2 regions of the Salinicola sp. CR57 genome follow, and region 2 is predicted to be linked to the other one. Evidence: riboswitches for the same ligand, from Rfam matches in the RefSeq annotation. Region 2 holds a riboswitch; the other holds the start of a gene.
What was found. A riboswitch is a leader RNA that binds a small molecule or an ion and turns the genes downstream of it on or off. The one in region 2 is predicted to bind thiamine pyrophosphate.
Positions count from the first base shown of each region.

Region 1 (5,406 bases), on a different contig from region 2:
GAACCGCGCCACGCAGCCCGACCCAGGAGATGAAGCAGACCTCTCGCCAGCGAAAGCTGAAGAACGGGACCAGCGAAACGATGACGGCGACCGGACGCGCCAGCACGATCAGGGCGATGCCCAGGATCGCGCTGGGTACTGCGTAATCGATCATTTCCGATGGCGTGACCAGCATGCCGAGCACCAGGAACAGCCCTATCTGGCTCAACCACGCCAATCCATCGTGCACGGGGAGAATATGGTTGAGGTGGCGTCCCGGCTGGTTGCCGATCATCAGGCCGGTGAGATAGATGGCCAGGAAGCCGCTGCCGCCCGCGGCACTGGTCGCCCCGAAGATAAAGAAGCCCAGCGCCAGCGCCAGCAGCGAGTAGAGCCCGGGAGCCAGATCCAGCCAGCGCAGCAGTTTGGCGGAAACCCAGCCGCCCCCCAGTCCGACGGCAAGCCCCAGCCCGAACTGCAGGGCGAATCGCATCAACGTCTCCCCGATGCCACCCACCGCGCCTGTCAGTAGCTCGGCGAGCGTGATGGTAAGAAAGATCGCCATCGGATCGTTGGTACCGGATTCGATCTCGAGCGTCGCGCCCACTCGCTCGTTGAGATTGACGCCCTGCCCCTTCAGCATCGAGAACACCGCCGCGGCATCGGTAGAGCCGACGATTGCACCGACCAGAAGGCCCTCCGTGAGCGACAGGTCGAGCAACCACATGGCCAGCAATCCCATGATGCCGCTGGTCAGAAACACTCCGACGGTCGCCAGCGATAGCGCCGGCTTCAGGCCAACGCGGAACGTTCGCAACCGCGTCCGAAGCCCGCCATCGAGCAGAATCATCGCCAACGCCAGGTGGCCGATCAGGAAAGCCTGGGAGTAGTCGTCGAACTTCAGGCCCAGCACGCCCTCCTCGCCGGCGAGCATGCCAAGGCCCAGGAACAGCACGAGCAGAGGCACGCCAATTCGCGATGATACGCGACTGGCCAGAATACTCAGGGCTATCAGCGCCCCGCAGACAATGAAAAGGCTATTGATCGAATCCAAGAATCAACCATCGGTTATCAAATGGGGATACCTTAGTATGCCATGCACGGATACCGTTGCGTGGCGAAAAAGGACTGCAAATTTAATCTTTTAGCCAGCATGGATGATGGAGGGTCCGGGCCGTTGCCCGCTCGCCATGGAGTGCCAGCAACAGCGCCAGGGAACGCATGCCAGGACGATAACCGGAAAGATCCGGTATGGCATGATGACGCCGGTAGGCCGCCACGAACGCATCGCGCTGGGTGCGATTCTCCAGCACCAGTTCGAGCAGGCAAAGGTCCCACTCCAGTGGTGCCCAGACCAGCGCCTCCCAGTCGCTCCAGCGCCACTCCTGTGCCCCGGCGAGAAACTGGTCGCTGCGCAGATCCGGCAGTGACCAGACGACCTTTGACGGCAATGGCCACGACGGCAGGTCGTCCAGCCAGTCGCGATTGGGGTGCGTCTCCACGAAATGCTGTGCCCGCCGGGGCCAGCTCGTCAGGGGGAAGACATCGCCCGCGGGATGACCGAAGCCGGGCAGCGCTCGCCGATGCAGTCGTGCCAGTTGCGTCCCGAGCCGTGCGGCCAACGCCTCGCCCATCGGCGGCGGCGTGGCACAGCACCAGGGCAGGCTCCAGAGCGGAGCGCTCCCCAGTCGACCGACGAAGATCATCGGCAATGGCGACAGTGGCAGGCCGGCCGGCAGCATCGATGGTATCCGGGTCAATGCCTCGGGCGATCTCCAGCGATCGAGACCGAAAAGTTGCTGGATCCCCCACCAGAAGCCGTCGCTAGCCGGCGATCTCCTGGCCAATTTGAACAACTGTGGTGACACCTCTTCGCTCCGCCAGAGCCAGTTGGCGCTATCCTGCCAGCGCAACGGCAAGGGCATCAGCGCCCTTCCGCTCAACTGAGAGACCCGGTGAGTCAACTCGGAATCCGCCTGAAGCGGGGCGTCGTCGGTCCGCAATGAACGTTATCCTCTTGTCGGTGAGCCCCGCGCCTGTGGGCAGGCGGGGCTGGTCGGCGTACAATCCATTGCACTGGATAGGGGTGCCCGGTCAACGGGCTGAGAGTGCCATGCACAACCCTGGAACCTGAACCGGCTAATACCGGCGGAGGAAATGCCAGCAGTTCTCGCATGACTCCGCCCGCGCCCACTGGGAGCTGTCATGCCACCGCCCGGACTCATCGTCCGCGATGCCTCGCTGACTTTCGGCGACCGCCCGCTGTTTCAAGCCCTCCAGGCACGATTCGACGCTGGCAGTTGGACCTGCCTGCTGGGTCGCAGTGGCAGCGGCAAGAGTTCGCTGCTGCGAATGATCGCCAGCCTGAGACTGCCAGACAACCACCATCTCGTTCTCGATACCAGCGATGGTGCCCCGCTGAGGGGTCGGCTAGCCTGGATGGCTCAGCAGGATCTTCTCGTTCCCTGGCACCGGGTGATCGGCAACGTCATGCTCAGCGCCCACTGGCGCGGCCGCCCCACCCTTCGGGATCGACAGCGTGCCGAGCGACTGCTGGCCCAGGTCGGATTGGTCGACAAGGCCAGCCGTTGGCCTGATGAACTCTCCGGCGGCCAGCGCCAGCGGGTCGCCCTCGCCCGAACCCTGTTCGAGGATGCCAGCGTGGTGCTGATGGACGAGCCGTTCTCCGCCGTCGACGCCATCACCCGACTGGAACTTCATGACCTTGCCAGCAGGCTTCTGGACGGGCGCACCGTGATCATGGTGACGCACGACCCGCTCGAAGCGCTCCGCCTGGCTGACCGAATCCTGATCCTGCAGGGAGAACCCGCGCGACTGGTATCGATGCCGGTGCCGGAAGGCCCCCGTCCCCGCCCGCTCGACAACAGCGAACTGCCGCAGCGCCAGGCCCAACTGGTGGCCGAACTGCGGGAGGAGACGCATGCCTGATCGAGCGCTCTGGAGACGGATGGGACGTCCGCTGCTGGCACTCGCCACGCTCGCGGCGATCTGGCAACTGGTACTGATCCTGTCCGGGGTACCCCGTTACATCCTGCCCTCGCCGGCGGCTGTCGCCAACGCGCTGTTCGAACACCGCGGGCTGCTGGCTCATCATGCCGCCATCACCGCCATCGAGATCGTGGCAGGGCTGATCGGCGGCATCCTGCTGGGTCTGACGACGGCACTGGCACTGGCCAGGTTCCGTGCACTTCGTCGAACGCTGCTACCGCTGCTGCTGATCAGTCAGGCCATTCCGCTGTTCGCGCTGGCTCCGATTCTGATGCTGTGGCTGGGTTATGGCCTGGGCCCGAAGATACTGATGGCGATGGTGATCATCTATTTCCCGGTCGCCTCCACCGGTTACGACGGCCTGCGCCAGACGCCCCAGGGCTGGCTCGACCTGGCCCGGACCTTCGGCTTGAGCCGGCGGCAACAGCTACTGAAGGTCCAACTGCCGGCCGCCCTGCCGGCACTGGCTTCCGGCCTGCGCATGGCGGCAAGCGCGGCGCCGATCGGCGCGGTGATCGGCGAGTGGGTAGGCGCCAGCCAGGGGCTGGGCTACCTGATGCTCAACGCCAACGCGCGACTGCAGATCGACCTGATGTTCGCGGCGCTGGTGGTACTCGTCACCTTCGCCGTACTGCTCTATTTCGGTGTCGACGCGGCCTTGAGAGCGGCGATGCCCTGGCAGCGGGACCGCACGGCCCCCGACCAGTGAGAGATGCGCACACCGCCGACCGCCACGCGCCGAAACGGCTGAATAAACAGCAATGGATAAAAGGAACAGGCAATGACAAAGACGTTTTCCCACCTATGGCGCCGCAGTCTGGCGACGGGCCTGGCCCTGCTCGCCCTGGCCTCCGCCCTGCCCGCACTGGCGCAGGAGACCGGCGACGATCTTGCACCACCACAGATGATCCCGCTGAGCGTGATGCTCGACTGGTACGTCAATCCCGTCCATGCGCCGATCATCATCGCCCAGCAGCGCGGGTTATTCGAGAAACGCGGCCTGGATGTGGACATTCAGGCGCCGGCCGACCCCAGCGTTCCGCCCAAGTTGGTCGCCGCCGGACGGATCGATCTCGCCGTCAGCTATCAGCCCCAACTGCATCTCCAGGTCGACCAAGGGCTCCCCGTCGTCCGTGTCGGCACCTTGATCGCGACGCCGCTGAACGCGTTGCTGGTGCGTGCGGACAGCGGTATCGACGATATCTCCCAGCTCAAGGGAAAAAAGATCGGATACTCGGTCGGTGGCGTCGAGGAGGTACTGCTCGCGGCCATGCTGGAGCACAACGGCCTGAGCCTGGATGACGTCGAGATGGTCAACGTCAATTTTTCGCTGACGCCGGCGCTGATCAGCGAAAAGGTCGATGCCGTGACCGGGGCGTTCCGCAACTTCGAACCGGCCCAGATGAAACAGGAGGGTGTCGAGAGCAAGGCGTTCTATATCGAGGAGCAGGGTGTCCCCGACTACGACGAACTGATCTTCGTGGCCAACCGTGAAACCCTCGACCAGCACCGCGATGCGGACCGGCGATTCATGGATGCCATTGGCGAGGCGACATCATGGATCATCAATCATCCGGATCAGGCCTGGCAAAGCTTCATCGGCTACGATCCGGCGCTGGACACCCCCTTGAATGCCGCTGCCTGGAAGGCGACCCTGCCCCGTTTCGCGCTGCGCCCTGCCGCGCTGGACGCCAAGCGCTATCGCGATTTCGAGGCGTTTCTGCTGGAGCGGGCCCAGATCAAGGCGCAGAGCCCAGTCTCTCGCCTGGCGGTGGATCTCAACGCGCCGTAGCGAAAAATCGGCTAGATTGTTGATATGACTTCAAGATCATCAGCTTACGAGCCGCTACTCTACGATCCGCGGCAGGATCCGAGCCGTACCCTGCCCAGCACGACCCTTCAGGACCTGGGCGCGTTACCCGCGCGCCCGGGAGTCTACGTCTTCTTCGGCAGCAATGAGCTGCCGCTCTACGTCGGCAAGAGCGTCGACATCCGCAGCCGCGTCCGTAGCCATGTCCAGCAGCCAGTATCCAGAAGACACGCTCAGATGGTAGCGCAGACTCAGCGTGTGGCCTGGCTACGCACCAGCGGCGACCTCGGGGCCCAACTCCTGGAAGCTGACCTGATCAAGCGCTGGATACCGCTCTACAATCGGCAACTTCGCAAGCGGACACGCATGGTGAGCTGGAACTGGCCCCAAGGCGAGGCGCAGCCGACGCTGACCGACGGCCAGTGGGTGGTCACGGCTCGCTCCCGGTTCCATGGCCTGTTTCGTAATCGTCGCGACGCCCAGATGACGTTGCGGGATATTGCCAACCAGGAGTCGCTCTGCCTCCAGGTGCTGGGGCTGGAGAAAGGAGCGGGTCGCTGTTTTGGCTATCAGATCGGCCGCTGTCTGGGCGCATGCTGCGGCGCGGA
Region 1 is NZ_PZJL01000006.1:431,389-436,794, forward strand. It holds gene DOM56_RS12030 (potassium/proton antiporter) at 1-1,033, opposite strand, end outside; gene DOM56_RS12035 (hypothetical protein) at 1,116-1,982, opposite strand; TPP riboswitch at 2,052-2,153, shown strand; gene DOM56_RS12040 (ABC transporter ATP-binding protein) at 2,185-2,928, shown strand; gene DOM56_RS12045 (ABC transporter permease) at 2,921-3,697, shown strand; gene DOM56_RS12050 (ABC transporter substrate-binding protein) at 3,770-4,780, shown strand; gene DOM56_RS12055 (hypothetical protein) at 4,805-5,406, shown strand, end outside.
Region 1: it holds a riboswitch for thiamine pyrophosphate, as region 2 does, so the genes downstream of both, DOM56_RS12040 (ABC transporter ATP-binding protein) here and thiC (phosphomethylpyrimidine synthase ThiC) in region 2, are expected to answer to the same signal.

Region 2 (5,406 bases):
CAGCGGCAGCAGTACATCCAGCCCGTACTGACCGGAGACGTTGGCCATCAGGCCGAAGACACCGAAGGGCGCAAACGCCATGACGATGGCGGTGAGCTTGTACATCGCCTCGGCGAAGCTCTCGAAGACCCGCACGACGGGTTCGCCCTTTTCGCCGATCAGCATCAGCGAGATGCCCAGGCCGATGGCGAAGACGATGATCTGCAGAATGTTGCCCTCGATCATTGCCTGCAGCGGATTCGATGGCACCAGGCCGACCACGATATCCACCAGCGAGGGCGCTTCGCCCGCCTGCTGCGGCGCGCTCATGGAGGCATCGGCGCCGGCACCCGGCTGGAAGATCGTTGCCGCAATCAGGCCAATGACGATGGCAAACGCGGTAGTGACCAGATAGAGCCCGATCGTGCGAGCGCCGACACGCCCCATCTTCTGGGGATCCCTCATGCCGGTGATGCCGACCACCAGTGTCGAGAAGACCAGCGGCACGATCAGCATCTTGATGCCGTTGATGAAGATATCGCCGAGAGGCTTGAACAGGCTGGCCTGCTCGCCCATCACCGCACCGGCAAGAACACCCAGCACCAGGCCGGCGATGATCTTCTGCCACAGGGGAATACGACGCCACAGATTGGGGCGGGAAGATGTTGCTGTCATTCACGGGCTCCTTGTGCAGGCCAGATTGCCGGGGGCAAAAGCGCGCATTCTACCCATCCCGGGACCCTTTGCGATCCGCTCATTCGAAAATGGGATGGCGTATAACTCGGTTGCGACCAAAGTCTCGGTGTGTCGGGTCGGATGTAGAAGCCTGCGTCGACACTTGTAGGCGACGCAGGCCTGCTGGCACGGCGGTGTCAGATTTCTCGGTAGAGCTCGCCGCCTTCTTGCTTGAACCGCTCCGCCTGCTGCTGCAGACCGGCTTCTCGCTCGTCTCTGGGGATGTCGGCGGCATCGCCACCAAATCGCTCGCGCACCTCCTGGGTGATCTTCATCGAGCAGAACTTCGGTCCGCACATGGAGCAGAAATGCGCCACCTTGGCCGAGTCCTTGGGCAGGGTCTCGTCATGGAAGGCGCGTGCCGTGTCCGGGTCGAGGCCGAGATTGAACTGATCCTCCCAGCGGAATTCGAAGCGCGCCTTGGAAAGCGCGTTGTCGCGTCGCTGCGCACCCGGATGCCCCTTGGCCAGGTCGGCGGCGTGGGCGGCGATCTTGTAGGTGATGATGCCGGTCTTGACGTCGTCCTTGTTGGGCAGGCCCAGATGCTCCTTGGGGGTGACATAGCAGAGCATGGCGCAGCCGTACCAGCCGATCTGGGCCGCGCCGATGCCGGAGGTGATGTGGTCGTAGCCCGGGGCGATATCGGTGGTCAGCGGGCCCAGGGTGTAGAACGGCGCCTCGTCGCAGCAGGCGAGCTGCTTGTCCATGTTCTCCTTGATCAGTTGCATCGGCACGTGGCCGGGGCCTTCGATCATCGCCTGCACGTCATGCTGCCAGGCGATCCGGGTCAGCTCGCCCAGGGTTTCCAGTTCGGCGAACTGGGCTTCGTCGTTGGCGTCGGCGATCGAGCCGGGGCGCAGGCCGTCACCCAGCGAGAACGAGACGTCGTACGCCTTCATGATCTCGCAGATCTCCTCGAAGTGGGTGTAGAGGAAGCTCTCCCGGTGGTGCGAGAGGCACCACTTGGCCATGATCGATCCGCCGCGGGAGACGATGCCGGTGACGCGCCTGGCGGTCATCGGCACATGGTGCAGGCGCACGCCGGCGTGGATGGTGAAATAGTCCACGCCCTGTTCGGCCTGCTCGATCAAGGTATCGCGGAAGATCTCCCAGGTCAGGTCCTCCGCCACCCCATCGACCTTCTCCAGCGCCTGATAGATCGGCACCGTGCCGATGGGGACCGGCGAGTTACGGATGATCCATTCGCGAGTCTCGTGGATGTTCTGCCCGGTGGAGAGATCCATGATGGTGTCGGCCCCCCAGCGGATGCCCCAGGTCATCTTGTCGACCTCTTCCTCGATCGAGGAGGTCACCGCCGAGTTGCCCAGGTTGCCGTTGATCTTCACCAGGAAGTTGCGGCCGATGATCATCGGCTCGCTCTCGGGATGATTGATATTGGCGGGGATGATCGCCCGGCCGCGAGCGACTTCGTCGCGCACGAATTCGGGGGTGATCTCCGCCGGCAGATTGGCGCCAAAAGAGTCGCCCGGATGCTGGTGATCCAGCATCGGATCGCCTGATGCGGCACCGCCCTGGCGTCGTCGCTGGTTCTCGCGAATGGCGATGAACTCCATCTCCGGGGTGACGATGCCTTGTCTGGCGTAGTGGAGCTGGGTCACGTTGGCACCGGGTCTGGCACGCCGCGGCGTGCGCTGGAGCTGAAAGCGCAGATTGGCAAGGCGCAGGTCGGCCGCGCGGATCTTTCCGTAATGGGAGGTCGGGCCGGTAAGCGGTTCGGTATCGCCGCGCTCGTCGATCCAGTTGCGTCTGAGTTCGGGCAAGCCACGGCGCAGATCGATCTCGGCGGCGGGATCGGTGTAGGGGCCGGAAGTATCGTAGACGGTGATCGGCTCGTTGGGCTCCAAGCCTTGGCTGGTCTTTGTCGGCGACAGCGCGATCTCTCGCATCGGGACGCGGATGTCCGGGCGCGAACCCTCGACATGGATCTTGGTCGACGCGGGCAGCGGGGCGATGGCGGCGCTGTCGACGCGAGCGGTATCGGAGAGAAACTGAGGTGATTTCATGGTGCTTTGTGCCTCGGGCATGACGTTGGGGTCAGGCCGGCGCACAGCGTAGGCGGGAGGAGCGCGAATCGACGGGATGGCTTCCAGAACGTGAGGCGCTCCGCTTGATCCCTACGCCGGTACTAGCCGGATCAGGTTCGTCGGGATCCGCCGTGGCGCCGGGCCCGGGGAGGCGCTGCGCAGGACGATCTCAGCCGGTTCCACCGGCACCCCGTCAAGCTGGCGATGACTGGCATCGCCATGGCCAGTCTGTGGCGAGGGCCGGGTCGGGTCAAGCGGAGTTTGCGGCCGGATCGTCAGGCGGCTCAAGTCGCTTCGGCATGTCGAACCAGGTCGACGAAATGCCGTGTCTGGGGCGTCTGCTGGTGGCGGAGGTGGGTCAGCCAGACTTCCGAGACGGCATCGTCGTCACTGATGGGGCGGTAGCGCACATTGTCGATCCGGATGTGTCGAAAGGAGGCCGGCAGAATCGAGACACCGAGCCCGCCGGCAACCAGACTGATGATGGTATTGGGGCCGCCGACCTCCTGAACCAGTCGTGGCGTCAGGCCCCGCTTGGCGAACAGGGCGTTGAACTGGTCCAGCAGACCGGTGCCGGCGGCCGGCGAGAAGTAGACGAACGGATGCAGCGCCAGTTCGTCGAGTGTCAGTGGCGCGGCACTGCCGCCGAGCGGGCCCTGGTCGTTGACCACCGCTATCAAGGGTTCGCGGATCAAGGTAAAGGCGTCGAGACCCTCCGGCAGCGTGGCCGGACGCATGATGCCGATGTCCAGGTCGCCCTCCAGCAGCGGCTTGATCTGGCGGCGGCTGTTGAGCTCATGCATGCGCAGGTCGACATCCGGGTAGCGCTGGCGATAGTGCATCAGCGTGCGCGGCAGCAGCGAGGTCAGCGGCACCGAGGTGGTGAAGCCGATCCTGAGCTGGCCGGTTTCGCCGCGCCCGAGGCGAGAGACCAGCCGTGAGGCGCGCTCGGTGCGAGCCAGTATCTCCCGTGCTTCCTCCAGGAACAGAAGACCCGCCGCGGTCAGTTCGACACGCCGATTGGTGCGCGTCAGCAGGCGGGTGTCGAGTTCGGTCTCCAGCGCCCGGATCTGCTGGCTCAGCGGCGGCTGGGAGATGCCCAGCCGGGCGGCGGCGCGGCTGAAATGCAGCTCTTCCGCGACGGCCACGAAGTAGCGCAGATAGCGAAGTTCCATTGAGTCGCAAAACCTCTCAAAAGCATCGAATAATATATTAGAAAGCTTAATCGAGGCGGCGTAACCTACCAATTGTTGAATACACGCCATCCGGGCAGGGCGGTCTCCCAGCCTCGGCTCTGGCTCCGGCTCTGATATCGAGAGCGAGACCGAGAACGGGAGAATCGGGTTGTCCCGCCACACATCATCCGAGATCCATGACGCGACACGGGCGGCGAATCGCCAGTTGGAACGCGAGATGGATGTTGTCGAGAATGATTTCATCGAACGTGGCCGGGCCGGTTACCGGCCCACCATGCTGGCGCTTTTCCTCGGCGCCTTTTCCACCTTCGTGCTGCTTTACTGCGTGCAGCCGCTGATGCCGATTCTTTCCGACGCCTTCGGCATCGACGCCGCCACCAGCAGCCTGTCGCTGTCGGTCTCGACCGGTATGCTGGCGACCGGGCTGCTGATCACCGGGCCGATCTCCGATGCGGTGGGGCGCAAGCCGATCATGACGATCGCACTGTTGTCGGCATCCGCTTGCACGCTGCTGGCGGCGGTGATGCCGAACTGGACGGGGATCCTGATCATGCGCGCCCTGGCGGGGCTGTCGCTGTCGGGGCTCTGCGCGGTGGCGATGACCTATCTCAACGAGGAGATCCATCCGCGCTACGTCGGCCTGTCGATGGGCCTCTACATCAGTGGCAACTCGATCGGCGGCATGAGCGGACGCCTGATCAGCGGGGTGATGGTGGATTGGGTGCCGTGGCGCTGGACGCTCGGCATCATCGGTATCGTGGCGCTGATTGCGGCGATCCTGTTCATGCGCTGGCTGCCGCCGTCGCGTCACTTCTCGCCGCGTCCGCTCAACTGGCGCAGCGTGCTGTCTGGATTCACCGTTCACTTCAAGGATCGAGGGCTGCCCTGGCTCTTTGCCGAAGCGTTCCTGCTGATGGGCGGTTTCGTCACCCTCTACAATTACATCGCCTACCGGCTGCTGGCGGAGCCGTATCAGGTCAGTCAGGCGCTGGTGGGGCTACTCTCCATCGCCTATCTCTCGGGCACCTATAGCTCGGCCTGGGCGGGTTCGCTGGCTGACCGCCTGGGGCGCCACCGGATCTTCTGGTTATTCATCGTGATGATGCTGGCGGGGCTGGCGATCACGTTGCTAGAACCGATCAGCCTGATTTTGATCGGCATCCTGATCTTCACCTTCGGTTTCTTCGCCGCCCACTCGCTGGCCAGCGGCTGGGTCGGCCAGCGTGCCAGCCAGGCCAAGGGGCAGGCGTCGTCACTCTATCTGTTCAGCTACTATCTCGGCTCCAGCGTCGCCGGGACGCTGGGCGGCGCATTCTGGTTCTGGGGCGGCTGGAACGGGGTGTCGCTGTTCATCGCGGTATTGCTGCTGGTCGCGCTGGCCATTGGTGCGCTACATCTCCGGCGGCTCGCTTAGCGGGTCGTTATCGCCATCGACACAAAAAAGCCGCCGA
Region 2 is NZ_PZJL01000007.1:15,419-20,824, forward strand. It holds gene DOM56_RS12895 (dicarboxylate/amino acid:cation symporter) at 1-654, opposite strand, end outside; gene thiC (phosphomethylpyrimidine synthase ThiC) at 852-2,738, opposite strand; TPP riboswitch at 2,830-2,962, opposite strand; gene DOM56_RS12905 (LysR substrate-binding domain-containing protein) at 3,044-3,934, opposite strand; gene DOM56_RS12910 (MFS transporter) at 4,173-5,369, shown strand.